DNA from 4 places in the Bacillus sp. FDAARGOS_235 genome. Region 2 is predicted to be linked to each of the others. Evidence: riboswitches for the same ligand, from Rfam matches in the RefSeq annotation. Region 2 holds a riboswitch; each other region holds the start of a gene.
The links. Region 2 has a riboswitch for lysine ahead of A6J74_RS08040 (aspartate kinase). Riboswitches for the same ligand answer to the same signal wherever they lie in the genome.

Region 1 (7,642 bases), 1.3 Mb from region 2:
TCTCCACCGCCAGTGCCCATATCTAGCATTGATTTTGCGTGTTGTATAAGCTGGAAAGCAGTGCTACCGTACGACCACGATAAAGGCTCACTTTTCATTCGACCCGTTTCTGAAATGAAAGAAAAATCCCAGCCGCTAAAATTTGTATTTGCACTGTCTAATAAAGTTAAAAATAATGGATCACGTTTCATAATTGTACCCTCCTATTTTGTAAATGAATGATATGATGAGAAAAGTAAAAAGGAGGACCTCTTATAAAAGTGAAACGGATTTACGTTTCGTGTTCGAATAGATGCATATAAATTCGCTCCTTGCGAGAATGATTATTTATATATTCGGGATTTTTGAGTGGAATTCCTTTGAAATATAAAGAGAAGGTAGATATTTAATGGAAAATTGGATTGAGTTTACAGATAAAGAGTACGATCGAATTTGGGATAAAGTATATAGTGACTATGAATTTTCACCAAGTGTTTCAATATTTCCATCGTTTAAAGTACCAGGACCGTTTATCACATATGACATCTCTCATTATTTTGGAGAATCGGTAGATTTAAATGTATATGATGAACTTGAAGAAAAAGCATTAAAAGTTTTCAAAGAGAATACAGCATTGAATGAATATATGATGGCACTAGATTGGCAACATGAGTGTTATTGGGTAAATCCACACTTAGAGTTTGAAAGAAATGAATTTTATGAGTGGCGTATACCAATATTTCCGAATGGTGATTACTATTTCTTTATTCAGAAAGACTTTAAGTGGGGGTATTTAGGCCATCCTTGGGAGAAGAGTATAACGATATTTGGAAAAGAAATAATAGAGAGTTTTAAACAAAATAAACCGGAAATGTTTCAAAATATTTTAAGGCAGGGATAATGTTTTAAAGAGAAAAAACGCTTATACTTCATTCTTGAAGCATAAGCGTTTTTGTTTTGGCCGTTTTCATTTAAAAATACTTAAAAATAAAAATCTTTTGGTAAAGTACCATTTTTTATCACCGTTCTTAACCCATGTTTTATAATCCAAGGGTTAACAGGATGCTGTTTATCACGTAATTGCTGCAACCATTGAAAAACGAGTTCTTTATCTTCCTTCGTAATATCGTTAATATGATTGGCTACAGATTTTTGAACATACTTAGAAGGGTCATTCATTAATGGTTCAAGAAGCTGTAAATTGTTCTTAAAGTTACCTTTTAGAGCTCCTGTTTTTTTTGCCCAAGGAAGTCTTGGTCTTGTACCTTCAGAAATTAGTCTCCTAATGTGGCTGTTTTCGTCATGAATCCACTGTTGTAAAATATTTAGTGTGTCTTCATGGTACGTTTCAAGAAAAGGCCGAATGGCATATTCAGCAGTATTCCTTTTTGTTATTTCATACATTGCATGGAATGAGGAGTCAAAATCGTTAAGCCCATATTTTTCAACGTATTTTGCGATAGGCATGTACATATAGCCGTTTGTAAATGTACCTACTTCTGTTGTATTTTCTGGTCCCAATGTTTTCAGTAATATATGTATTGCTTCATTAAAATCTTTTTGTAAAGCATTGTGTAATTCATCTGCTATTACTTCAATCCGTTGCTTTAACTCTAAACCTTCAACTTTACATGTTACGGAGGCTATAAAGTTTTTTTTAGAGAAAGTAGAATCGTGTTTACAAATAGAATCAGCCATTTTTTCTGCTAATTCATCATTAAATAAAAATTTTAATGGAACGTATTTACCCATTTTTCCACCTCATTGGTCAGTTGAAAATAATTTTTATTTTTTAATCGACAATCCATAAACTAACGTCTCACTAGGAGTCGTAATACTAAAACCAGTCGTCTTATAATCAAGTTTCACTGTATCACCAGTGTAATCTTTCGTGAATGATTCCATTTGTACAATAAGCATTTCATCCTCATATACAATATCATCTGCATTGTATGTATCCCAAACTAAATCAACATCAACGAAAATGCTACAAGAGTTTGTCATTGTTCCTCTAATGCGAATGATCTTTTTATCTGCACGTTCTAATCTATGTATAGCTGCCTTTGCTTCATCAGTAATACGAATGTTCATTGTATCCCAACCTTTATTTTTATTTCTTTTATTATTGCAAAAACAAAAGAAATAGGGAAGTAAAGAGAATTGTAAAAAAAACGAGCAAACAAAATTGTTTGCTCGCTCTACTTTATTTTAGTTCACATTTATCAAGTGGAATCACTTTTGTTTTCTTTGTAAATTTATATCCTAACCATAGTACTAAGAAGAGCGGTAAACCTATGTAAGAAACGAGTACGCCGTTCCAATCGATTGATTCACCCATAAATGCGCCGTAGTTTTGTCCTAAAATTACGATGACGCAAAGTGTAAATGCGAAGATTGGACCGAATGGGAACCATTTTGCTCTATATGGTAAGTCTTTTAAATCTTTTCCTTGTGCGATATATGCTTTACGGAAGCGGTAATGACTAATTGCAATACCAACCCATGCGATAAAGCCAGACATACCAGAAGCGTTTAATAACCAAATATATACAACACCGTCACCGAATAAAGAAGCGATGAAAGCGACGCTACCAACTACTGATGTTGCGATTAGAGCGTTAACAGGTACACCACGGCTATCTAATTTGCCTAAAAACTTCGGTGCTTTTCCTTGACGAGCTAAATCCCAAAGCATACGAGTTGATGCGTACATGCCAGAGTTACCAGCAGATAAAACTGCCGTTAAAATAACAGCGTTCATAACAGAAGCAGCAAAGGCAACGCCTGCTTTTTCAAATACAAGTGTAAATGGACTTACTGTAACATCACTTGCTGCAAGACTTTCAGTTGTATAAGGAATTAATAAACCGATAACGAGAATTGCAAGGATATAGAATAAAAGAATGCGCCAAAAGATCGAACGAATTGCTTTTGGGATATTGCGTTCTGGATCAGACGTTTCACCAGCAGCTACACCTAATAATTCAGTTCCTTGGAAGGAGAAACCAGCAGCCATAAATACACCGATAATTGCCATGATACCGCCGTTAAATGGAGCATCTGCAACAGTGAAGTTTTTAAAGCCGACAGATTCGCCGCCCATAATTCCAAAAATCATCATGAAGCCGACAACTAAGAAGATAATAATAGTAACTACTTTAATAAGTGCGAACCAATATTCAGATTCACCAAAACCTTTAACAGATAAATAGTTTAAGAGAAAAATAATAGCTAAGCATAATCCACTCCAAATGAGGGAAGGGGTATCAGGGAACCAAAATTTCATAATTAATGTTACGGCCGCTAGTTCTGCCGCAATTGTAATCGCCCAGTTATACCAATAGTTCCATCCAAGTGCAAAGCCAAGTGATGGATCAACAAATTTTGTTGCATACGTGCTAAAAGATCCAGTAACAGGCATGTAAGCTGCAAGTTCAGCTAAGCTTGTCATTAAGAAATACACCATAATTCCAATTGCGGCGTATGCGATTAGTGCACCGCCAGGACCAGCTGAATGGATTACACCACCGCTGGCAAGAAATAGTCCGGTACCGATTGTACCACCGAGAGAAATCATCGTAAGGTGACGAGATTTTAATCCGCGTTTTAATTCACCTTGTCCTTGTGTAGTTTGCGTTTTAGAGGTAGATTGATTTGTTGCGCTATTCATGTTCAACACTCCTTTTCTTGTAGGTTAGGAAGGAGCGGGGGAGAAAAATACAAAAAACCGCCAAAGGAATTAGGCGGAACGTTTCACAAATAACCACCCCATCATACCCTTCCGTTAAGATAGCACCCCACGTTTACACGGTAATTTTGTAAACGTGACAGTTCTGTTCCTTTCGGAGACAGCCCCAGCTCATACTTCCAGAGAAGAAATACAAACTTCGGCAACTTTTCCTTTCAAACGGAGTCAGTGACATTCTCTGTGTCTCGTCCGTTTTACTTTTAAAAGTCGCAACCTCTACCTCATCGGATTGATGAGGATTTATATATTGCTAAGATATTTAACATATGGCAATTGTAATGAGTTTCTGAATATATTGCAAGGAATTTTGTTAGGAAAAGTCAAAAAATATCGGTTATTGTATAGGAAACGCTTGCATAACTCCACCCGAACCTACTATTATGTAGCAATAAACAAAGAAAAAATTGTTATACAAATGTTTCGCAAAAAATAATGAAAAACCCTTTAAAATTAAAAGAAAATTCAGAAAATATAATTCGACATAACGATTGAAGGGTATCACTTCTTTTATTTTGTTCTAAAGAAAAAACATATGTGCAAATTAAAAGATTGAATATTCTTTCTTTTTTGTAGTAAAATTGAAGTACTGTTTAATTAAAAAGGGGACATCGTTATGAAATTAGAAACAGAAAGATTACATATTATCCCGTGTACGGAAGAATGGGTTCAGATTGCGAAGAATCAAGGATACAATAGCGGCCCGCATATTGCAGGGCATGTAGAAAGTGTAAAACAAGACGCAGCTTTATTACCTTGGGGTGCGTGGTATGTCATTCGAAAAGAAGATGACATCGTACTAGGGGATATAGGATTTAAAGGGAAACCGAACGAGAAACGTACAGTAGAAATTGGTTACGGTTTTATTGAGAAATATTGGAATAAAGGGTATGCTACAGAATCTGTAGATGAATTAATAAAGTGGGCTTTCCAGACAGGAAAGGTAGATACAATTATTGCGGAGACACTCCTTGAAAATGCTAGTTCGATTCGTGTATTAGAGAAATTACATATGAAGAGAGTAGATACAACAGATACGATGATTAATTGGAAAATAGAAAAATAAAAAATACCGCTCGATATAGTTCGAGCGGCATTTTTTATCATTATGGTAGCATTTGTTTTTGATCTTTCGGATAGCCGCCTGTTGATGGGTTAGAACGATTGGAATGATTACGGACAGCAATGAAAATAGAAATAATAACGACAAGACCAACTGCCACGTAAGAAAGTGAAATAATAGTTGGATCCACTTTAAATGTTGTAAGTAGTGTACGAATATTCGTAAAGATAATAAGGCCACCAACTAATACCCCAAGTAAATGAGGTGGAACGATACGTACTAACCATGCGGCAATTGGAGCTGCGACAATACCGCCAAGCATTAAGGCGAATACCCAAACCCAGCTTACTTGTTCCCAGCCAAGTGAGATGAAGAAACCAATTGTTGCAGCGAGCGAAACAGGAAACTCACTCGTATCTACAGATCCAATAACTTTTCTAGCTTCATTTCCTCTTGCTAGCAGTACAGGTGTCGTAATTGGACCCCAGCCACCGCCACCAGTTGAATCGACGAATCCAGCGAATAAGCCGAGTGGCACAAGTTGTTTGGCAGACATACGCTTTTTGGAAGTAACAATTTGTTTTTGAATAATGAATCGTAATAAAATATAAACGCCTAAAGTGAATAAAAATATTGAAATGTACGGTTTAATCACATCGCCAGGTAAATTACTTAAAAAACATGCCCCAACAAATGCCCCAATTGCTCCGGGTAATGTTAATCTGGAAACTGTATATTTATCAACGTTTCCAAATTTGATGTGCGATGCACCAGAAGCTGCGGTTGTAACGACTTCAGCTAAGTGAACAGATGCGGATGCTACAGCTGGTGCAATACCAAACATTAATAATAGTGAGGTAGATGTTACCCCATACGCCATTCCAAGTGCCCCATCAATCAATTGAGCGAAAAATCCAATAATAGCAAAGACAATTAATTTCTGCATAAATAATCCCCCTGTAATAATAAATGAAAAAAGCACTTTTCCCGTATGAGAAAAGTGCCTTTGGTTTTTCCAATCAGCAATAATTAAATTTGTTTCATTATAATACATATTAATCATATAAATCAACTGGGTTTTGAAGTTTTTTGAATTGAATGAAAGAAAAATAAAATATACAATAAAAGGATGGAGAGAAAGGGGAGAAGGACTATGTTACGATTTGATCATCTCGTTCACGCAGTGCCTTGTACACCGAAGGAAGCAGCAAAACAAATGCAAGCGAGTGGATTTCATACTGTATTAGGCGGAGAGCATACTACTTGGGGAACTTGGAATAGTTTATGTTATTTTGATTTATCATACATAGAATTTTTAGCTGTGCAGCATGAAGAAAAAGCGAAAGAAGCAGAAAATCCATTAGTACAAGAAACGGTGGTGAAATTACAAAATGGAGAAGGAATGCTACAAATTGCAATTCGAACAGATGCCATTGAAGAATTAGCAGATAAATTTAGTAAATACGGTTTACAAACAATAGGACCATTTGAAGGGAAACGTATGAGAAAAGATGGTCGGCTTTTAGAATGGAAAATGTTATTTGTAAAGCAAGAAGAAAGCGGGCCGAGATTACCTTTTTTTATACAGTGGAATGAAACCGATGAAGAAAGAAGAAACGACTTACGCAACATAGGGACGATCACGGAACATAAAAACAAAGTGCAACACATTGAAGTGATCCATTATGCAGTGAAAAATGTTCGAGACACAGTGCGAAAGTGGAAAGAAGTAATGGGGCTAACTGCAAGTTCAGTCACAAAAAATGAAAAATGGAATGCTGAGTGCCAAAGTGTAGCGTTTGGTGACATTCATGTACAGTTTTGTGAACCGATTGGGGAAGGGCTAGTGAAAGAACACTTGATTAGGAATGGTGAATATCCTTTTGCAGTGGAGTTTAAAGGGGAGAATAAACGAGAGTATGAAGTGTTAGGTAGTTTGTACATATATGAATAGAGGGGATGTTTTGGAAGAAATAGTAAGAGAGATAGAAAGAAAACTAGAGTGGCCCTGTATTGTAAAATGTATAGCCATTACAAAAGGTTTTTCGCATGAGGAAAAATATAAAATTGAACTAGAGAATCGTGAAACGTATTTTGTAAAAGTGTGTGATTCTGCTAATTATGAACGAAAACTAGAAGAATATACGTATATGAAACAAATAGAGTTATTACATATTCCAACGCCCAAGTTAATTCATTTTATAAAACTTGAAGAATTAAATAAATGTGTTCAAGTATTTGAATGGATTGACGGAGTAAATGGTGAAGAGAGCTTACGGAAGTTATCGGTGGAAGAACAGTATGATGTAGGAAGAAAAGCAGGAGAAGTATTAAGGAGAATTCACTCAATTGAAAGAGAAAGTGCAAGTAATAAATGGGAAACATTTAGATGGAATAAATACGAAAGATACATAGAGGCACTAGCAGACTACGAGGTGAATTTTCTGGATTTGAAGCCAGTATTAACCTTTGTAGAAAACCATAAAGACTTATTAAAAAATCGTCCAATCACATTTTTACACGATGATTTCCATCCAGCAAATAGTATGATTCATAACAAGGAGTTTATCGTTATCGATTTTGGTGGATATGATTTTGGCGATCCAATACACGATTTTTATAATGTAGCGATTTTTACTACAAGAATAAGCAAACCATTTGCGGTTGGACAAGTTCACGGTTATTGCGGAGGCGAACCGTCACTTCACTTTTGGCAGCTGTACTCCTTATATGCAGCAATGACATTCCCGGCTGATATCGTTTGGACAAACCGAAGCACACCGCACCTAGTAGATGATATGAAGGAAAGACTAAATGGAATTTTAGAAGAAAATAATCATTTTTCGTCCTATGTT
Region 2 (7,642 bases):
GATGATGAATATTAAATAACCATGGAATTAATACGACGATAATGCCGGCATAACAAATATTTACGAAAGAAAAAACGAAGATTGTAATCCAAAGCCACGGATGACTTTTTAAAACTAAAACACCCTCCATAAACTCCTTTTTATAATCGACCTTACTCTTTTCAATCGATTTTATTTTTTTAAACTTAATTTCTTTTAAAAATAATAAACATAAAAATGATAATAAGTACGTTGCTGCATCTAATCCAAATCCTATCCCAGCAGATGCAACTGAAACGATTAATCCACCAAGTGCTGGTCCAATTAACCGTATGCCTTGATTACTCATTTGCGTTAATGCATTAGCTGCATTGCGAATTTCAGGTACGAATACTTTCGCCCTCACAGCAGAATATGCTGGCTGAAATATCCCTTCCATAAGTCCATATACGGCAACGAGGACATATAACAGCCTAATCGTTAACAAATCCGTAAATATAAGTGATGCAAGTAATAGCATTACTATACAGCGGATTATATCCGTAAATAACATTAATTTTACTCGATCAATTCGATCTACAACTAACCCTGCAAACGGTAAAGCAAGAATATTAGGTAGCATATACATTGCCATAGTCATCCCCATTACAACTGTTGAACCAGTTAGTGAGTAAACAACGACTGGCAAAATAACCATTGTTATAGAACTCCCTAAAGTTGAAAGCAATTGTCCAATCCACAAAAACTTAAAATGCCGTGATACTTTGACTGGCAACAGTAATTTTCCGACATATCCTAAACCTTTTTTGGTTTGTATTTCTCCCTGCATTTTCCTCACCTCTTTTCACTTAACTATAAACTCTATAATAAACATCTGAAAAATATTAATATTCTATTTTAAATTATAATATGAAACTACTATATTTATGGTAAAATTATCAAAAAAATACAAAGGAGAAAATATGGTCATGCCTTCCAATTCACCTAACATCGAGCACCAGATCTATACAATGTGTATGATCCAGCGTAACAATGAAATTTTACTTTTAAAACGTCCCAATCATCGAGGCTTTCCTGGCTATATAGCTCCTGGCGGAAAAGTAGATTTTCCAGAAAGTATCGTCCAAGCTGCTATACGAGAAGTAAAAGAAGAAACTGGACTACACGTTTCTAATTTAACTTTTAAAGGGGTAGACGAATATGTAAATCCTAAGGGGCATGTTCGATATATGGTATTCAACTATTGGACCGACTCATTTGAAGGCGAGCTTCTTATTAATCCTCCTGAGGGTGAATTAGTATGGGTGCCAATCGATACAGCACTCAATCTTCCTATGCAAGATTGGTTTAAAGAAAGATTCCCTTTATTTTTTGAAAAAGGTACGTTTGAAATTCAACGTGTTTGGGACCGAGACTTAGATAAACAAGTCGCTATGACAATTACCCATACGTAAAAAAGCTTGGAATCCTTCCAAGCTTTTCTTACTTCACCTCTATTTTCTTAATCTCATAATCAATTTCTAAAAACTTAACTCCGAATATCCACATTTTATGGTGAGCAGTTAGCATGTGACCCTTTCCCTCTTTAATGATAAAAATCTCTGTTAACGGTAAACGGATTGTAAAGAAACCAGTATGTAAATAAATCCCCTCATCTCCCTTACTATTTTCTCTCAACTTACTAGTAATGATTAAATCATTGCTATCATTACATACTTTTAAAATACCTGTCATATTCGAATAAGGTAAAGGCAATGCAATATTCATATATGTCTCGTTCTTATGCGTATGTTTTGAATACAGAGCCAAAAAAATAGACTCTCCTGCTTCATTTTCCCTTAGCCAAGCCCTTACATTCTCTCTCCCATCTTTCTCATCATTTACACCTATGATAGAACCATACATTGTTTCCCACTTATCGCCCATCCCTAAATGTATTTGTCCTACTCGTTTACTCATTTTCGTATAACAAAATGCAAATGGACGGAACCAACGAGCCCATTTAATATTCGATTGTAACTCATACGCTGCTGTATTTTCATAAAAACGAATTATACTTAAAGGAACCTTCGTCACGTCAAATGACTCACTATGAAAATCATTTATTTTATCAACTAAACCGTTGTATTCCTTACTATCTACTAAATTTCCATTCTGTAAAAATGTCCCACCAATTCTCACGCTTCCTCTTAATCTACTCATTGGTTTCCCATAGTACTTATAATTTGGAGCACTCTTTTCAATCATCCAACCTACAAATGCTGGTAATGCTACTCCAATACCATTTACCACACCGTGAATCCAAACCATTTGAGCAATTGTAATCGTCAGTACTTGTTTTAAATTTCCGTATGAATATATGAGTGAGAACATAATTGTAACCATGAGCGTACTAGACGAAATGATTAAGAGAACCTTTGCACGAATAGCATTAAATTTCGCTTTCCAAACGTAAATACCATATCCATAAATAGCACATAAATATATCACAACTGCAAAAAATTCAAATATCCTCAAATATGTAATTCCTATTGCAACTGTCATAGGTGAAATCATGATGATAAACATAATAGCATCATACACTTTACTTCTCTTTTCTCTTTTTCTCCCTATTAAACCAGCTGATAATGGCAATAAAAACGCCGAATAATGAAAATGTGCAGCTGTGAGTAAAACAATGTCAGAGCTAAAATGCATAATTGAAAGTTTTGCTACTGAAGCAAAAAACCAAAAACCACCTAAAAACAAATAAATAAACGCACTATCTATGACGGTCTCCTCTAACGGCTTCCATCCTCTTTCTAGCAATCTACTTACACCAAATAACGCAACAATTCCTGTATATACAAACCAAACTAGCGCAAATAAATAGTGATTTGTGACGAAAGCTAGCATTGCGCAAATTGCTGCGATTGGATATAAAAACGATACGAATTTATAAAATAATAAATACGATCCATTTCTTGTTCTTTTATCAATAATACAAAAAGACATCGGTATAAATAATAAAACAGATAATAATATAATTGCTTCAACAGGATTTATATTCGACCACTCACATATTAGAAAAACAACATAACAAGCAAGCCCAAATATTATATTTTTCATATCGTTTATTCCCTTTCTACAAATGTTCCCTTGTATGAAAAAAGCGAACCAATTAACGGGTTTCGTACTTGTACATGAATTCGAAAACACTTAAGTGTTTCATCATAACTTTCAACAATTTTTGCCTCACCATACAAAAATTTTGGTAACGGCATTTTTCTTCCAAACATATAAAACCATTGTTCCTTTGAAGAAATATGCATTGCCCCTAACTCATCGATATGAAAATGCAGTGTAGAAACGAGTAAATGTGGTTCGCCAAAATAATCTACAATTTCATTTTCGTTTTCATCCAATTGCATAACTGCGTTAAAATATCTTTTCTTATTATGAAAATAAAAAGTACGGTTCCACCTTACTAATTCTTGTCCATATTCATCTCGCTCAGCTATGTTTTGTATCGTAAATGGAATTTCCTCTCCTCGTTCCGAGAAAAACATTCGAAACTTCGATGCAATTTTCAATATAAATTTTACGAAAAAAGAGCCACCGTAAATTTCATCCATCTTTCCTTCCCCTGTAAAACTATTCTCTTCTGTAATCGCATAACGCTTCTGCAATTCAGGATGAAGATTTTTATAGGTATCCCCTAATAATCGTTCATACATATTAGCCATACACTTGTCCCTTTCTCGCCCTCTTGCAATTTTTCGCGCTTGGTAAATCGAAACTATTTATATAACCGACAATTGATAACCCCATTAGAAGAACATTTAATGTAATCGGATTAAACGGCCCTGTAAAGCTTGCGATATTCGTAAATCCTGCCGCTAACGTTAAAACTAGTAATACAATAATATGCAGTATAAATAATTTTCGTTTTATTATTGGCAACAGCCATACGACACCGAAAATTATTTCTAACACCCCAATTATTTTAAGTATACATACACTACTTTCATTTGAACCGATTAATAAAGAAAGCATCTTTACTTCCTCTGAATGAGTAAACAGTAGTTTTGGCACTATCCCTTGATATATCCATACAAAAGCAAATAAAAAACAAACGAGCCAATACGTCATCGTTCTTCTAATTAGCAAACTAGGATGCAAACCTTTTTCCAACCATAATTTGAGAGCATCAAAACTCCAAGCAGTCGCCCAACCTAATAATGGACGAAACATATATGAATCAATCACATTTCCTATACGACCATATCTCGTATCATAATCATATTGCGTTTCAAAATGAATACACTCTTTATGCGGTGTATACTTCCAATAACCACGCCCTATTCGTATAAGTGATAATGTATTGTCTGTCCAAAATTTCAAAGAAGAAATCCGTTCACCAGTTTCTTTTCTTATTTCACCTATCGATTCCCCTTCTCCGCCTATTTCAAGCCCAAATCCTATCTTTGTTTTATATAAAAACTTCTGTGGTTCTCCCTCTTTTTTCTCTAAATACGAAATTTCAGTAAAACGAGCATCCCATTCTGTATGTAGGTCTGGTTCTTGCGTATATTCCCATAATTTCTCTATTGTCGTTTTCATTTCTGTTGCAACATAAATAGGCCTTTTTCTTTTCATACTCCGACCTCCTACACTCTATATTTTTAATGTACATGTAATATATGTATTTTGCTACATTTTTCACAAACTTTATCTCTAAAAAGAAAGAATTTTGAAAATACATATAAAACACTTGATTCCCTGAATAATTTAAATTATTATAAAACAAATGTTACCAACAACTTCATAAATCAAACACTCTCGCCTAAAACGTGAGATAGAGGTTGCAATACTTATGAGTATTCTAATGGAGACACAGAGATGTCTATGAAATTGGATGAAAGGAAGTGTTGCCGAAATTGATAAATTTCTCTGCATTTATCAATTGGGGCTGTTTTCGAATAGAAACAGAACTGTCATATGTACAGACATGTACGTATGAAGAGCTATCTACAAAAAAGAGATATCATTTTCATGGTATTCCTTTTTTGGCGGTTTTTTTATTAGCTCCGTTTTCTGTTTCCCTTTTCCTGTAACAGCACCATCCTCACTTATTTGAGATGGTGTTTTTTGTTTTTCTCTCTGGTAACTACAGGAATATTGGGATTTATATATGTCCTAATCTATTCTTAAAAATGGACGAAAGAAGGAATTCGTAATGGAAACGATTGTACAAAAATTTGGTGGTACTTCTGTCGGAAGTGTTGAGCGCATTCAACATGTGGCAAATTTAATTATTGAAGAATATGAACGAGGACATAGTATCGTCTCTGTCGTTTCAGCAATGGGGAAAAGCACAGATGAACTTGTAGCACTTGCTAACGCTATTGCGGAAAATCCGAGTAAACGTGAAATGGATATGCTTCTATCTACAGGAGAACAAGTAACTATTTCATTATTAACAATGGTACTACAAGCAAAAGGTTATAACGCAATTTCATTAACAGGATGGCAAGCTGGTATTACGACAGAATCTGTACACAGTAGTGCACGGATTACTGACATTAACGTTGAGCGTATTCAGTCTTATCTTACTGAAGGCACGATTGTTATCGTAGCTGGTTTCCAAGGAATCAGTGAAAAAAATGAAATTACAACGCTTGGACGTGGTGGCTCTGATACGACAGCTGTTGCATTAGCAGCGGCACTAAAAGCGAAAAAATGTGATATTTATACGGATGTAACAGGCGTATACACGACGGATCCACGAGTTGTAAAGACAGCTTACAAATTAGATGAAATTTCTTATGATGAAATGTTAGAACTGGCAAACCTCGGCGCCGGCGTATTACATCCACGTGCTGTTGAATTTGCCAAAAATCATCATGTCGTTTTAGAAGTTCGCTCAAGTATGGAACAAGAAAACGGAACAATTGTAAAAGGAGAATGTAACATGGAACAACAATCAATCGTTAAAGGTATTGCTTTTGAAGATAATATTACACGTGTCACAGTGAAAGGATTGGAACAAGGTTCACTTTCAATAATTTTCTCTACGTTAGCTAACGCACATATTAATGTAGATATTATTATTCAAAGTATTACAAATGAAGGAACTGTTCATCTTTCCTTCTCTATCCATTCTAATGACTTACAAGAAACACTAGAAGTATTGGAACAGAACCAAGAAGATCTTCACTATGAGTCTGTAGAACATGAAAATCATTTAGCAAAAGTATCAATTGTAGGATCTGGTATGGTATCTAATCCAGGTGTTGCTGCGAATATGTTCACTACTTTAAAAGAAGAAGATATTCATATTAAAATGGTAAGTACATCTGAAATTAAAGTGTCTGTCGTTATTGACCGCCTTCATTTAGTAACAGGTGTGGAAGCACTTCATCAATCATTTATGGCGAAAATTGAGCCTTTAGTGCAAATGAGCTAATTTAATATTTTTATTGCAACTTACAAAAACATATTAATCTATTTCTTTCCTATATAAATAAAAAGCTGTTTGCATAGATTTCAAGACTCTACGCAAACAGCTTTTTAATATATTATCGATATCCAAAAATCATTATAAAACAATGAAATTATTCTTTAAACTCTTTCCTAGGAAATATAGTTGACTCTTCTTACTTCTTATCACACATATCGTTTCTCTCTTTCCCTTGAAAAAATGATCTATATTCATTGAAAATAATTTTCTTCACATCCGAGTAAAAGACCATCATGAATAGTGCAATTCCTAATACAACCACCTGTATTTTTTCATACTCAATGAACGCACTCATAATGAGCAAACCACATCCAATATAAAAACCAAACTCATTCTTTTTCTCAAAATCCGCCTCTTCTTCATCAATATGTATTTTCTCTTTAAAGCTTTGATTCCCTTTTATTAACTCATCTAGCGTAACGTTGTACATTTCGCTCAGTAAAATTAAATTATCAATGTCAGGGTAACTTTTATCATTTTCCCACTTATAAACCGCTTGCCTCGTCACACCAATTTTTTTAGCAACATCCTCTTGCGAAAACTCCTTTGATTCTCTTAGTTTTTTTAGCTGTTCTCCTATACTCATAACGTCCCCTCCTTTAGCAAATTATTACATAAAGGGAGATAAAAAAGAAAGAAACTATTAGTAACACGCACTGTAAACCACTAGTTTACACAATAAAAAAAGGGAGAGTAACTCTATTTTCAAGCTACTCTCCCTCTCACTTATATTAATTAAAACAGATGAATGTTTTCTTTCTTACAAGCTTCACGTAAATCGTCAGGCCATACAGAAGATTGAACTTCACCGATATGTGCTTTGCGTAAAAAGTACATGCACATTCTTGATTGTCCAATACCACCACCAATTGTTAATGGTAGTACATCTTCTAAAATACCTTTATGGAAATCATACTCACGTTTGAAATCATCACCCGTTTTTGTTAACTGTTCATCAAGTGATTTACTATCAACACGAATTCCCATTGATGATAATTCGAATGAAGCTTGTAATACTGGGTGCCAGAATAAAATGTCACCGTTTAATTTCCAATCATCATAATCGGCTGCGCGTCCGTCATGCTTTTCACCTGAACGAAGTGCATCACCAATTCCGATAATGAAGACTGCACCGTGTTCTTTTGCAATTGCATGTTCACG
Region 3 (7,642 bases), 310 kb from region 2:
TGCCCATTCTTCACTCTTCTCTCATTTTTCGAAACAGAAGCTGTGTGCCAAGTAATATTCGTATCCATCTCGTTCTCTCCCTATTCTGTTACTACTTCTTTTTTCAAACCTTTAATTAACACTTCCACTACTTCTTTACGACTAAATGTACTTGGCGGAATCTCACCATTTCTTAACATTTCTCTTACTTTTGTACCTGATAAAATGACACGGTCCTCTTTTCCATGCGGACACGTTTTCGTTGAAGCCATCGCTTCACATCTCGTACAGTAAAAGCTATGTTCAAAAAATAGCGGCGTAATCCCTAACTCTTCCACTGTAAAGTTCGTAAAGATTTCCTGCGCTTCGTATGTTCCGTAATAGTCTCCTACCCCAGCATGATCACGTCCTACAATAAAGTGGGTACACCCAAAATTCTTTCTTACCAATGCATGAAATATCGCTTCCCTTGGTCCTGCGTAGCGCATCGCTGCAGGAAATACACCTAAAAAGACACGATTTTTCGGATAATAGTTTTGAAGCAACACTTCGTAGCTTTCCATCCTTACATCAGCAGGAATATCATCTGACTTTGTTTCCCCAACGAGCGGATTTAAAAAGAGACCATCTACAATTTCAAGAGCAGATTTTTGAATATACTCATGGGCACGATGTACCGGATTTCTCGTTTGAAATCCAACTACTGTTTTCCAGCCACGTTTTTTAAATTCTTCTCTCGTTTCAATTGGGTCTAAATGATAAGAAGGAAATTGCTTATTTTCCAAGCGTTTTATAAGCGTAATAGCTCCTCCAACATAAACATCTGGTCGTTCATATAATTTTTTCACGCCTGGATGAGCCTCATCCGTCGTTTTATATACAAGTAAAGCTTCTTTTTCTTTATCAGGTGCAAAAATATCTTCTATTTGAATGACACCATATATATTTCTATCATTAACAAGTTTTACTTCCTCTCCAGCTTTCAGTCCCTCTGCTACTTCTTCTGTTACTGGCAATGTAATCGGTATACTCCATACGCTTCCATCTGCTAAACGAAGCGTTTCTACGACCGAATCATAGTCTTTTTTCCCTAAAAAACCAGTAAGCGGACTATATCCCCCTGTCGCTAGCAGTTCTAAATCACTTAATGCAATGTTGTCTAATTCAATTTCTTTTTCAATTTGTGATACGTCGTATGTCTCATCTACACGGTTTATTAATTCGTTTCTTGTAGTCATTTTCTATATCCCCTCTTAGCTTTATTTCAAGATACATCTTATTGGTAATGAAGACCGCATTCGGTTTTCATTTTCCCGGTCCACCTACCATCTCTTGAATCACCACCGGCACCTACAGGTAACGTACACTTCTCACACCCGATACTTGGATATCCAATATCATGTAATGGGTTGTATGACAAGTTATGTTTGTATACATATCGCCATACTTCTTTCCACGTCCAATGAATAAGCGGACAAACTTTAATAGATTGAAAACGATGATCTTGATTTATAAACTTTGTATGCTTACGCGTTTCTGATTGTTCCCTTCTTAAGCCCGATATCCACGCTTTTTCCTCTGTAAGTGATTTTTCTAACGGCAAAATCTTCCTAATCTTACAACAGAGATTCGGATTGCTTTCCCATAGTTTCTCACCGTGCAACTTCGCTTGTTCATCGAGTGTAAGTTCCGGCTGTTTTTCTATAATATTTAATGAAGGAAATCGTTCTCTTACTTTTTGAATTAATTCATACGTTTCTTGAAAATGAACATTTGTATCCAAAAATACAACTTTAGCAGATGGATTTACTTGGTTTATAAGATGCAGTAAAACCATGCCTTCCACTCCGAAGCTACACGCGTATACAATTTCATCTTTATATTCTTTATAAGCCCAACTTAATACGGATAGCGCGCCTTTCGTTTCATCTTCCTCTGAAAATGAAACACGATTTTCTTCCCACGTTTCATACGTCAACATGTTTTTTCCCCCTGTAAAAGCAAAAAGACGGTTTTAATCTATTAAAATAGATTAAAACCGCCTCTAGTTTTTCTAGTCAGCGCTTTTCACTTTAAACGTACTTTTTCACTTTTCTCTAATTGAATTACTTTTCCATCTTGCACCACAATTGTAATTGAACCATATTTCATATCAGCAAGCATCGCTTGAATTTTCTCAGATACTTCATCAAAATGTTCCCGTACGCTCACGCGAACAGCCCCCCTTTTTATTCATAAAAAAAATCTTTCCCATTTCGAAAAGACTGTTCGGTAATATATTTTACCTTATCTTTCAAAATGGATTCCATTTTGCTGGATTTAGCACCTTGCTTTCTATAAGCAGGTTGCCGAGCTTCTTCGGGCCAGTTCCCTCCGCTTCTCTTGATAAGCTTTGTATTTGTATTTTATCACAATTCTGATTTTTTTCAATCCTAGTTTTCCGATATATTTTAATTATTTTATTTTATCCCGCTATTTGCGGGCAATCCCCCCCACTGATTATAGTTTCACTTTATAAAAAGGAATTGCCCATTCGAACAACTCCTTTTCCTTATTTAAACAAGCTCTTTAATACGTATGCGATCGTTCCCAATGATATTTTCGTACGTTTCACGTTCCACAACAATTTGCGATGTGCCACCTTTCGCAAAGACGACGGCTGGTCTCCGAATTCGATTATAATTATTCGCCATCGAGTACCCATATGCTCCCGTACAAGAAATTGCTAGTAAATCAGAAGAAGCAACTTTCGGTAGATTAATATCCCAAATTAGCATATCTCCACTCTCACAGCATTTCCCAGCAATTGAAACGAGTTCCTCATTCTCATCATTTCCTCGATTCGCTAACATCGCTTCGTAACGAGCGCTATATAAAGCCGGTCTTAAGTTATCTGTCATTCCACCATCGACGGATACATATTTCCGAATGCCAGGAATTTCTTTCACAGATCCAACTGTATAAATTGTCGTTCCCGCATCACCTACAATACTACGGCCTGGTTCAACCCATATTTCTGGCAATGGATATTCACATACTGTAAATTGTTCTCTCACTGCACTTGTTACAGCTCGCACATATGTCTCAAGAGTTAATGGTGTATCTGACTCTGTATAGCGTATTCCAAATCCTCCGCCTACATTTAATACTTTTACTACATAGTTCGTTTGCTCTCTCACCTCTTCCAAAAATTTACGAAGAACTTCAATCGCTCGAACAAAACCAGCCGTTTCAAATATTTGTGATCCGATATGTGAATGAATCCCTAACACATTATAATTTGATTTTTGTAAAGCAAGCCCAATTGCCTGCATCGCTTGACCATTTGAAACGCCAAATCCAAATTTTGAATCCTCTTGGCCTGTCGTAATATATTCATGTGTGTGCGCCTCTACTCCAGGCGTTACACGAATTAATATGTTTACAAATTTCCCATGTTGCATTGCTAAATCGTGTAAAACTTCTAATTCCAAGAAATTATCTACTACAAAACAACCGATATTCGCCTGAAGAGCCATCACTATCTCTTCTTCTGTTTTATTGTTTCCATGAAAATGAATACGTGATGCTGGAAATCCTGCTTGGAGCGCAGTATATAATTCCCCACCCGAAACAACATCTAATGACATGTTCTCTTCACGAGCTACTCGGCACATCTCCATGCACAAGAACGCCTTGCTTGCATATGCTACTTGATAAGAGAAACCACTTTCTTTAAAAGCACGATGAAACGCACGACATTTCCCTCGAATAGACTCTTCATCGTATACATAAAGTGGTGTTCCGTATTGTTTTGCTAGCTGCGTCGTATCGCACCCTCCAATTTCTAAGTGTCCTTGCCCATTGATTCGGCTTGTGCCGTGTAAATACATTTGAATTCCTCCCTTATTTCCTCTAAAACTCATAACCCCAATCTTCTATTCATTGCAGCACGCTTTTAGATAGACAAAAAACGCGCGGAACAATGTTCACACGCGTTTCTTATTAGGAAAAATATATATTGAAAAAATAAACAAGTTGTTATCTTCTCAAAATAAGAAACCGCATCAACATCTCCAAATAGCTCTCCATAAAATAAATCTTATGACAGTACTACATTTATTCAATGCAGTCCCAATATATGAATAAGGTGGTTATTCTTATATTTCGGCAATAGTCCCTTTCAACCCATGGTCACAGATTCCACTAAATCTCCCATAGCTTACTCTTTCCTATCGCGGCCTCTACCTTTGAGAGTAGATGAGGTAAGTCTATTTAATTTTCAAACATCTAATTGTTGCTATTAACAATACCAAAGGACCATTTTATTTGTCAAACAATTTTTTATATTGTTTTTTTACAGTTTAATTTCGTATCATTTGGTAAGCGCTTTACTATTATCTTCGTTACTTCCCATTCGCCTTCTTCATTATTAAACGTAATAGTTACTTTTTCAAATGGTGGAACAATTTTCCCACCAATCTGTTCGTACTTCGTCACTTCAATAACCGTTTGAAATAAATATGTACCACTATACACTTTTTTTAAACTAATAATTTTAGGACATTGATAAGGTTTCAAACTCCCATATTGTTTTTCAATTGCTTTATTTATTTTCGGAAATAAAACAGAATAAAGTGCATCTTCCATAAGAGGTGCATCATACTGAGCTACTGATACACTCGGTGAAGCAAAGAGTATAAAAATACTGCACATTATAAGATAAAATAATTTTCGCATTATAACCTCCGCACCATTACGCGATACTTTCTATGTTTAATGAATTACAATAATCGCGCATAGAAATTCTATTTTATTGTCTCCTACTTCTCTTTTTCTACTCAATTGTTGCAAAAAAAGCCCACAACCCTCTTTAATTTTCGTATAATGATACTCATAGTATAATAATCATAATAACAAAAGACTGTTCGTATATATAAAGTGAGGCGCTAATCAAACCGGCTCGCAAGAACTGTCATGCTTTCTAGGAGAGGAGTATATTATGCTACAACATCTGTTTCCAAAATTACGATTTGCACTCGTTGCAGTCGTTTTATTATGGATTAAAACATATATTGTGTACAAGCTAGCGTTTGATATTAAAATTGATAACTTCTTTGAAGAATTTATGCTGTTTATTAATCCACTAGCTGCGTTACTTTTATTTTTCGGTTTAGCTTTATTTGCATCTAAGCATCGAAATCGAATTATAATTGGAATTAGTTTTATACTGTCATTTATTTTATTTGGAAATGCAATGTTTTATGGGTTTTATAACGATTTCGTTACCTTCCCGGTTTTATTCCAAACAAATAATATGGCTGATTTAGGGACGAGCATAAAAGAGCTCTTTACGTACAAAACATTACTTTTATTTGCAGATGCAATTATTTTAATGTTTATTTCACGTAAATTCCCATCATTTGGTGATAAAACACCACTTTCACGATCTGAGAAGAGAACTTTCTTTAGCGGTGTAACTGCGTTATTAGCACTACAAATTGTTGTTTCAGTTATTTATAAGCCACAAATGTTCTCACGCTCATTTGACCGTCAAACTGTCGTGAAAAATTTAGGGTTATACACATATCATCTATTTGATATTACGCTTCAATCTAAGTCTTCGGCTGAACGTGTATTCGCAAGTGGCGACGGATTCTCTGAAATTAAAAACTATACAGATGCAAAAGATAAGCAAGTTGATAAAAACTTATTTGGAGCTGCAAAAGGTAAAAATGTAATTTTAATTTCAATGGAATCTACACAAAGTTTTGTTATTAATAAAAAAATAAATGGAAAAGAAATTACTCCATTTTTAAATGAATTTATTAAAGATAGTTTTTATTTCGATAACTTCTATCATCAAACGGGACAAGGTAAAACTTCTGATGCTGAATTTATCGTTGAAAATTCACTTTATCCGTTAGACCGTGGTTCTGTATTCTTTACTCATGCAACAAATGAGTATACTGCCACACCAGAACAATTAAAGAAATACGGATATTCTTCTGCTGTCTTCCATTCAAACGATAAAACGTTTTGGAATCGTGACGTAATGTATCCTGCGCTTGGTTATGACCGTTACTTTAATTTAAATGATTACGTAGGTACGGAACAAATGTCTGTTGGTTGGGGATTAAAAGATAAAGAGTTCTTTGAACAATCTATTCCAAAGTTAAAATCTTTACCGCAACCGTTCTATACAAAATTTATCACTTTAACAAACCATTTTCCATTTCTTCTAAATCCAGAAGATCAATATGTTGATGAGTTTAATTCGGACAGTGGTGTTTTAAACCGTTACTTTCCAACTGTTCGTTACACGGATGAAGCTCTTAAATTATTTATTAAACAGTTAAAAGATGAAGGACTGTATGATAATTCAGTTATTGTCATTTATGGTGATCATTACGGTATTTCTGAAAACCATAACGCAGCTATGGCCCAGTTCCTTGGGAAAGACGCTATTACACCGTTTGATTCTATGCAATTACAACGCGTCCCTCTCATTATTCATGTGCCAGGTCAAGAAGGAAAAACGATTTCTAAAGTATCCGGTCAACTTGATATTAAACCAACGCTCCTTCATTTACTTGGGATTAAAACAAATCAATCCGTTGAATTTGGAACGGACTTATTTATTAAAGAAAAAGATCCACTTATGGTAATGCGTGATGGTAGTTTTGTTTCGGAAGATTATGTTTATACAAAAAACATGTGCTATAAACGAAATACAGGTGAAGAAGCTGCTATATCACTATGTCAGCCGTATATTGAAAAAGCAAAAACAGAATTAAAATTATCCGATAAACTCATTTATGGAGATTTATTACGTTTCGATCCTAACAATCGATATAAAACCGGAACGATGACAACAAAATTTGAATAGTGCAAGAAGCAACTTTATAAAAGTTGCTTCTTTTTCTACTTATTTTCCAAATCATTCTCCCATGAAATCTTTCACAAATTGGTAATTTCTTTCGTATGAGGAAGAAATTTATGGTATGATAAAATAAGTAAACTTTCATACACTAATTAAGAATTTATTACAGAAAGCAAGGGATCAGATTTTGTATAGAGCAGCTATTCCAAACTTATTTACGCTCGGAAATTTATATAGCGGATTTTTATCAATCGGCTATGCATCTTTAGGATATTATAAATCAGCTGCTATTTTAGTACTTATCGGGATGATGTTAGATAGTCTTGATGGTCGTGTTGCTCGTTTATTACGCGTTGATTCACAAATGGGAAAAGAGCTTGATTCACTCGCAGATGTCGTAACATTTGGTGCAGCACCAGCTGTTTTAATGTATTACACATCTTTCTCAAACTACGGAATCATCGGATTATACATAGCGGGATTATTCCCTCTTTTCGGAGCATATCGTTTAGCACGATTTAATGTAACACCATCTTCTACTTCAATGAAATATTTCACTGGAGTACCGATTACAGCAGCGGGAGGGCTTGTTGCTTTCTTAACATTATTTTCACATACCATTCCCAAAATCGTTCTTATTACAGTCTTTGTAACGTTCGCATTTTTAATGGTGAGTCGTATTCGTATCCCAAGTTTAAAAGATGTACCAATTCCAAGATATAGCATCATTATTACATTATTTTTAGTTGGAATCATTATCACAATGTATCAAACAGGGATCGGTAATTTTTCTGTTTTCTT
Region 4 (7,642 bases), 810 kb from region 2:
TCAGATCGGATAAAGTGAAACGATATAAAAAGCGAACCAGTTATAATGAGGAGCGCTTTTTATACCATTTTTAAAACGGATCAACTTCAGCTAAATTTGGAGTGGTATTCGGCTGTAGTAAAAGATTTTTTAACGTTCCTACTTCAGAAAGTGCTACTAATATGTAGCCACTAATCAGTACAATAAGCCCAATGACGCGTAACGTTTGTAAGCTCACTTCATTATTATTCGTTTCCGTTGGATTTGGGGGCGTTGAAGGTGGAGTATTGTTCATAGTTAGGCTCCCATCTTTTGTATTTATATATGTGTAAAATCATGATTTAACTTATGGATAGGAATTATATAGTCATTTTCACTATATGAGAACTGCCTATGAATAGTGATTGGGAATTTTAGAGTGAGATAAGAGGTGTATTTGTGGGAGTCGGGTTGCCCATAAACACGTGATTAGTGTGAACTAATAATCAGTGGGGGATGAAATAAATCCCCCACTGATTACATTTTGTTTTTCATACAAATAAAAGAGGTTAACCAAAGTAGCTATCCTAATATACGCAACGATTCTTCAATAAAAGCGGGGATATCTTCCGGTTGTCTACTTGTGACTAGCTGATTTTGGCATACGACTACTTCTTTATCATGAAAGTTTCCGCCAGCATTTTTCAAATCGACCTCAATGGATTTATATCCAGTCACATCGCGTCCTTCAAGTGTTTGTGCAGTGATGAGTAGCTGAGGTCCGTGACAAATAGCGAAAACGGGTTTTTCCGCATCCATAAATGTTTTGCTAAAGTGAACAAAACGTTCATCTGCACGAAGTATATCTGGGGAAAATCCGCCCGGTATGAAGAGGGCATCAAAGTTCTCTGGGGAAACATCATCAATACTTTTATCAATTACGACTTCACTTTTTCTTTGCTTACCGTGTACCGTTTTACCTTTTTCCATTTCAATAGTTGTTAATTCATATCCCTTTTGCTTAAAAGCTTCTACTGGCTCTGTGTATTCTGTATCCTCGAAATAATCCGTTATTAAAATAGCAATTTTTTTACTCATTGCAGTCAGCTCCTTATATTATAGTATCGGTTCCAGAATCATCCTTGAGCAATGCCTTTTATAAAGTGAAACTTTAATTCATGTTTTTTCATTCCCTCCAGTTCCTTTGCCCTGTTAATTTAATAAATACCCTTTTTATTAGGACGTAAACATGTATTATCGTTTTTGTATGTAAAAATCATAAAATATCGGTTGTTTGAGGAAGAAAAATAAAAAAGCCAAGGAGATAATTTATTTTCTCCTTGGCTTTTAAGATAATTCTTTTCGTTAAAACGAAGAAACACGTTGCTTCGTTTTTGGTACAATAATAAATTTAATCCAGATTACCCCGATTATCATAATAATCAAGGTATGTAGTAATTGACCTGTAGCAATGAGTATAACACTCGAAAATACAATGAGTTGAATGCTTAGTAATATAAAGATTAAGCGAAGAAATTGATTCATTCGTTTTTCAGTATCAATCGGATACAATGCTACAATAATATTTCCCAAAAAATATTTCCAGAGGGAACGAAGCTGCATAGAAATCATATATAGGACGATATATGCGATAGCGCCTTTTACGTATGTGTTTGGTATAAAATATAAGGCGAAGGCACCAATCAGCCCTAAGCGAATATATATACCGAAATAATCATTCCCGCGTAAAAATGCTAGTGTATGTAAATAGAAGAAAGTTGCTCGTTTTTTATGTAATAAAGGTTCAATCCAATTTGTAAGCCATTTTCTTTTGTTTACTTGCTTATTAAGTTGCGGAACATCAGTAAAGATGCTAGCAAATTGATAAAAGCGAACATCCATTTTTTCTTCTTGCTCGATTATGTAATCCCACGGTATTCGTTTTGTAGGCTGTTTTTTCGTATATAGAAGTAGGAAAGCAAGTAGTAAGAGCAATCCGCCTAATATGAGAACATGTGCCGAGTAAAATAGCATGTAAATGATTAGGACGTTACAAGCAATACGAATAATGAACCATATGTTTTTTTCATGGCTATCACGCCACATCCAATATATGTACAGGTTCCAAGCTTTCGTAATCATTAAAACGATAAAGATTGTACATAAGAACGGTACAGTTAATTGTAATGATTGCATAGCCAGCGGAACGAGAATAAGGAACGTAAATAATAATGGGAAAATCTGAATGATGTAATTATATAGAAGAGATTTTTTAAAATAAGATGTTAGTTTCTCTTCTAATGCAAGCAAATAGACAGCATCAGGTTTTTGAATAAAGGTGCGAATGGGACATCTCATTATAATAAATGTAAGAACGGTCGTTATGAGTATGAGAGATATTCCTTTAGAAGGAGATGCTTTTAGAAACTGAGCATAATAATATGCGCCAACGCATGAAATAAAGATAAAGCTATATAATAAACCGTTAATCATACGTGCAAAGTATGTAATGATATTTTGCATATGTTGTTGGAAGCGACTGCTCCATAGTGATTCAATTGACATGTTTTTCACCTCTTTGTTCTATTATATATGTTTTACAAAAGAAAAAACGAGCAAATTGCGTTATGCAACTTGCCCGTTTTTCTTTTCGTTATTTTTTTTCTGATCACGATTCATTAATGGATAGAAAGCAAATCCAATTACGAATAAACCAATTCCGAGAAGGAACGTTTTTATATCGGATGCACCGGTTTTTATAACCCATAGTGCGTAGCAAAGTGCGATCACTGCGACTATACCATCTGTAATTCTTGCCCGCATTTCATTTTTATACGTTTCACCAGTTGCGACTAATTTTAACTGGAAGATCGGTGAAACGAGATATGGAATGAGGTAGGCCAGTGTTGATACGGTAATAACGAATGTATAAGCTTCCGCAATAGTTCCTGATAATGTTGAGAATAAGAATACTTGCGACATAATGTTTGTTAATCGTAATGAGTAAATTGGACTTCCTTTTTTATTTGTTTTTGTGAAGAAGGAAGGGAAGAAACCTTCTTTTGCTGCTTGATACGGTACTTCTGAGCTTAATAAAATCCAGCCTAAGATAGAACCGAATAGGGAAGTAAGAGCAAGTAATGCCATCAGTTTCCCGCCGCCATGACCCATTGCAGCATTTAGTGCATCTGCTAACGGACGTTCAGAAGCTTGTAATGTATCAACGTGAAGGACACCCATTGTTAAAATTGTAATTCCTAAGTAAATTGCAACTGTAATAAGTAATCCCGCAACTGTTGCCCGTTTTACCGTTTTTGGAGAAACAGCCCGGTTTGATAAAAGAACGGCTGATTCAATTCCGATAAACGCCCAAAGCGTTGTAAGAGCGGCTAAATTTACTTGTGAAAGAAGACCATGTGATACACCTGATTTATCGATCATCGGTGTGTACCATTGTCCAAACTTAGAAGCTTCGAATGCAAATAACGTAACGACGATAAATAAAAGGAATCCAGTCACTTTCGTTGTTGTTGCTAAGAAGTTTAGCTTTCCAGCTCCGCTTACACCATTAGTTAATATAATATGAGTTCCCCAAAGTAAGATGGAACAAATCGTAAATGTAATTAGTTTTCCGACTTCTATGTTAAACGAACCGATTGAAAATAGTAGTCGTGTATCTTTCATAATTGGGAAGAAGAGTGATAAATATCCCGCGAAAGATGTAATAATAGCAACGTTACTTGCCCAGTTTGCAACCCAATATCCCCATACCATACTGAAACCAGCCATTTTTTTCTTTTTTGGTGTTGAGAATAAAGCATATGCATGACTTTGTGGTCCTGTCGTTAAATCAGGACGACGAATTGCTAAATTACCGAAAACAAGAGCTAGCATTAAAACACCAAACCCTGTTGTTAACCAAGCTAAAGTGACACCGAGTGGGCTTGCTGTTTGTGCCAATGTACTTGGCACCATGAAAATCCCAGCGCCAACCATATTACCGACAACGAAAGCTGTTAGTACCCAAAAGCCCCATTTTTTTTGTTGCATAGAAAATACCTCCAAAGTTAGTATAACCAAGTCAAGCGAGGAGATATGTATGTCTTCCGATTAGAGAAGAGAAGTCCCAAACAAAACAAAAAAAGCACGTAATCTGCCGCTACATGCTTTCTATCTTATAAGAAACCCACGACATACCTCTCGATAGCTCTCCACAAACGAAACGTTTGTGACAGTTCTGCACTTATTAAATGCAGACCCAGCAAGTGTGCATGGTGGACACGACTTACTTCGGCAATCATTCCTTTCCCATTTCTTCATCAATGCCACTACATCTCCTGAAATGATACTCTTAATGACTGCAACCTCTACCTCACCGAGATACGAATGAGGATTTAAATATTAAATTAACGTATTTAAGAGTAACAAATGTATTTTTATACGTCAATGGATATAGTAATAATCAGATTATAGAGAAGAGTTTGTGATTAAAAGAGAGAGGGATTATTATGTAATATTGAATTTTCATAATATAATAAATGTTATTGACGCTAGAAGATTGAGAAGGGGATGAAGTATATGTCTGTATGTCATAAACATTCAGTAATAGGTGTGCTAGATTCGGGAGTTGGGGGATTAACAGTTGCGAGTGAAATTATAAGACAATTGCCTAAAGAGAGCATTTATTATATTGGTGATAATGAGCGTTGTCCGTATGGGCCAAGAAGTGTAGAAGAGGTACAATCTTTCGTATTTGAAATGGTTGAGTTCCTCAAACAGTTTCCGTTAAAAGCGCTAGTGGTAGCATGTAATACTGCTGCAGCTGCTGCATTGACTGCGCTGCAAGAAGCACTGTCTATTCCGGTTATTGGCGTTATACATCCGGGAGCAAGAGCGGCAATTAAAGTGACAAAGAAAGGGGAAATCGGAGTAATTGGAACTGTAGGTACGATACAGTCTAATATGTACGAAAAAGCATTACACGAGCTTGATACATATTTGGAAGTGCATAGTCACGCGTGCCCGACTTTAGCTACAGTTGTAGAAAATCAATTAGAAGATACAGCATATGTAACGCAGCAAGTGAAACAAGCTTTACTGCCATTAACGAAAGAAGATATAGATACGTTAATTCTTGGGTGTACGCATTATCCACTTTTAGAGTCCTATATAAAAAAGGAACTAGGAGAAGATGTAACGATTATTAGTTCTGCAGAAGAAACAGCGATAGAATTAAGCACAATTTTACAGCACAAAGGAATCCTGTCTGACAATTTGAATCCGAAGCATCGATTTTTTACAACAGGCTCTGTTTTATCATTTGAACATATTGCTGAGCGTTGGCTAGGATATGAAATTTCTGTAGAATGTGTGAATTTACCTATGGAAAAACAACTCGTGAAATAAAAAGAAGCTGATCTAAAACTAGATCAGCTTCTATATAAGATTAAACTAAGTTCAATACAGTTACTTTTTCACGTGTCATAGACTCAAGGCTCTTACGAATACCTTGTGCGCCCATACCTGAACCTTTTACACCGATGAATGGGAAGTGATCAGGTCCGCGCTCTGTGCGTCCGTTAATTTGAACAGAACCAGTTTCGATTTTGTTAGCAATTGCAAATGCTTTGTTAATGTCTTTTGTGAAGACACTTGCTTGTAAGCCGAACTCTGATTTGTTAGCAATTTCAATTGCTTGCTCATCTGAAGAAACGCGGATGATTGGAAGGATTGGGCCGAATGGCTCTTCCCAAGCAACTTTCATTTCTTCTGTTACGTGGTCGATTAATGTTGGGTAAATTAAGTTACGCTCACGTTTGTTACCGATAACGATTGTTGCACCTTTTTCAACAGCATCGTCAACTAAACCTTGAACGAAGTCAGCAGATTTATCGTCAATTAATGGAACGATTGTGCTGTCTTGTTCTGGAGATCCAACTGATAGTTCAGCTACTTGCGCTTTTACTAAGTCAACAAGCTCGTCTGCTACGTTTTCGTGTACAAGTACACGTTTAATAGCTGTACAACGTTGACCAGAGTAAGAGAATGCACCGCTTACGATATGGTTTGCAGCATCTTGTAAGTCAGCATCTTCACGAACGATACCAGGGTCTTTCCCACCAAGTTCTAATACAAGTGGAATCATTGCAGCTTTTTTCGCTAAATGTTTACCTGTGTTTGTACCACCTGTGAACGATACCATATTGATACCTTCGTGTTCTACTAAGTAGTCACCAATTACAGAACCGCGTCCTGTAGCTACGTTTACAAGACCTTTTGGAAGGCCAGCTTTATGAAGTGCTTCCACCATTTTAATACCGCTAATTGCACCTTGAGTTGCTGGTTTGAAAATAACAGCGTTACCCATAATTAATGCTGGTGCAAGTTTTGCAGCAGATAAGTTTACTGGGTAGTTAAACGGTGCGATTGCTAATACAACACCAAGTGGTGCGCGTTGGATAATCGCAAGTTTTGATTTTGTTCCGCCAGGGAAGCTATCGCCCATCATGCTTTCTCCGTGCATATGTAAAGCTTCTTCAATTGTGTAACGAATGAAGTCAGCTGTACGAACAACTTCTTTCTTCGCATCTTTATATCCTTTACCGACTTCTTTCATAATAATATCGGCAATTTCATCTTGCATATTTACGAGCTCATCAGCCCATTTATATAAATATTTTGCGCGATCTTGTAGAGAAGCTTCAGCCCATGATTTTTGAGCTTCTTTTGCAGATGCAATTGCTTCATCTACTTCTCCGCGAGTAATTGCTTGTACTTGACCAATTACTTCGTGTAAGTATGGAGATGGAATGTCGATTGTTTGTCCTGAAGAGCTTTCTCTCCATTCTCCGTTTAAATAAAATTTGTACGTATTGCTAGTTGTCATGATTAGTCCTCCTAAAATAGCAACTTGTAAGAGTGAGTATAAGGTGATTGTAGGGGGTTTGATAATATTTTTCAAATGAAATGTTTGTGAAAACGATTTCTTATTCTTTTTTTATTTTGTATGCCCTTTCTTACAGAAGATTCCCTTATTTCTAACTTATTTATCGTGTTATGAACCATTCTTCATTTTTTTGTGATAAAAGACTATCTTACTCTATAACGAAAAAAACAATTGACAGAATACTCAATATAGTTGTAAGATAATAAATGGAAAATAAATGAAAGGGGTGTGCGTAATGATTGTAATCGTAAATGTAATGGGCTTAGCTCTGTTAAATAACAGAAAACATTCATATCATTACGCAACCCGTACGGATATATAGGGCATTTTTGTCTTATAAAAAGCGTACGTTGCGTATATCGTAACGTACGCTTTTATGCATTCTTGTGCATATCGTCAAGCGACGGTATGCTTTTTTTTGTCCAATTTGCTTGTTTCCATACTTTGTATGGTTACTATAAAACTGAAATTTGGAAGGTGGAAAAATGTGATGAGATTGTATGGGTTACGAAATGTAAATGTGATTGGTTTGGATAGCGGATAAAGAAATGAGAGTGAAACGAAAACGAGAAGGGAGAGGTTACATTGTTTTCAGTATTACTAAAGTTAAGATGGTTTTTTAAAGAGCATTGGAAGAGATATAGTATCGCAATTGGTGCGCTTTTAATTGTAAATATAGTTGAAGTTATTCCCCCAAAAGTACTAGGGGTTACGATTGATAATATAAAAACAGGAACG

Region 1: linked by a shared signal. The riboswitch ahead of A6J74_RS29505 (amino acid permease) and the one ahead of A6J74_RS08040 (aspartate kinase) in region 2 are both predicted to bind lysine.
Region 3: linked by a shared signal. The riboswitch ahead of lysA (diaminopimelate decarboxylase) and the one ahead of A6J74_RS08040 (aspartate kinase) in region 2 are both predicted to bind lysine.
Region 4: linked by a shared signal. The riboswitch ahead of A6J74_RS12525 (amino acid permease) and the one ahead of A6J74_RS08040 (aspartate kinase) in region 2 are both predicted to bind lysine.

Annotation. Positions count from the first base shown of each region.
Region 1 covers NZ_CP020437.2:5,254,860-5,262,501, forward strand. The annotation lists gene A6J74_RS29485 (class I SAM-dependent methyltransferase) at 1-191, opposite strand, end outside; gene A6J74_RS29490 (DUF2716 domain-containing protein) at 389-880, shown strand; gene A6J74_RS29495 (DNA alkylation repair protein) at 961-1,731, opposite strand; gene A6J74_RS29500 (iron-sulfur cluster biosynthesis family protein) at 1,765-2,070, opposite strand; gene A6J74_RS29505 (amino acid permease) at 2,183-3,649, opposite strand; lysine riboswitch at 3,762-3,954, opposite strand; gene A6J74_RS29510 (GNAT family N-acetyltransferase) at 4,341-4,790, shown strand; gene A6J74_RS29515 (sulfite exporter TauE/SafE family protein) at 4,831-5,841, opposite strand; gene A6J74_RS29520 (VOC family protein) at 5,941-6,741, shown strand; gene A6J74_RS29525 (aminoglycoside phosphotransferase family protein) at 6,752-7,642, shown strand, end outside.
Region 2 covers NZ_CP020437.2:1,254,926-1,262,567, forward strand. The annotation lists gene A6J74_RS08010 (MFS transporter) at 1-808, opposite strand, end outside; gene A6J74_RS08015 (8-oxo-dGTP diphosphatase) at 948-1,433, shown strand; gene A6J74_RS08020 (YndJ family protein) at 1,462-3,087, opposite strand; gene A6J74_RS08025 (DUF4166 domain-containing protein) at 3,093-3,704, opposite strand; gene A6J74_RS08030 (DoxX-like family protein) at 3,697-4,617, opposite strand; lysine riboswitch at 4,810-4,996, shown strand; gene A6J74_RS08040 (aspartate kinase) at 5,198-6,427, shown strand; gene A6J74_RS08045 (helix-turn-helix domain-containing protein) at 6,618-7,067, opposite strand; gene asnA (aspartate--ammonia ligase) at 7,217-7,642, opposite strand, start outside.
Region 3 covers NZ_CP020437.2:1,567,789-1,575,430, forward strand. The annotation lists gene cysC (adenylyl-sulfate kinase) at 1-68, opposite strand, end outside; gene sat (sulfate adenylyltransferase) at 81-1,217, opposite strand; gene A6J74_RS09695 (phosphoadenylyl-sulfate reductase) at 1,256-1,960, opposite strand; gene A6J74_RS09700 (YezD family protein) at 2,047-2,190, opposite strand; SAM riboswitch class I at 2,263-2,371, opposite strand; gene lysA (diaminopimelate decarboxylase) at 2,535-3,851, opposite strand; lysine riboswitch at 4,032-4,213, opposite strand; gene A6J74_RS09710 (DUF3888 domain-containing protein) at 4,303-4,698, opposite strand; gene A6J74_RS09715 (LTA synthase family protein) at 4,961-6,847, shown strand; gene pssA (CDP-diacylglycerol--serine O-phosphatidyltransferase) at 7,029-7,642, shown strand, end outside.
Region 4 covers NZ_CP020437.2:2,067,662-2,075,303, reverse strand. The annotation lists gene A6J74_RS12545 (MDR family MFS transporter) at 1-13, shown strand, start outside; gene A6J74_RS12540 (hypothetical protein) at 71-274, opposite strand; gene A6J74_RS12535 (type 1 glutamine amidotransferase domain-containing protein) at 541-1,056, opposite strand; gene A6J74_RS12530 (ABC transporter permease) at 1,324-2,523, opposite strand; gene A6J74_RS12525 (amino acid permease) at 2,584-4,008, opposite strand; lysine riboswitch at 4,155-4,336, opposite strand; gene racE (glutamate racemase) at 4,537-5,364, shown strand; gene gapN (NADP-dependent glyceraldehyde-3-phosphate dehydrogenase) at 5,405-6,844, opposite strand; gene A6J74_RS12500 (ABC transporter ATP-binding protein) at 7,490-7,642, shown strand, end outside.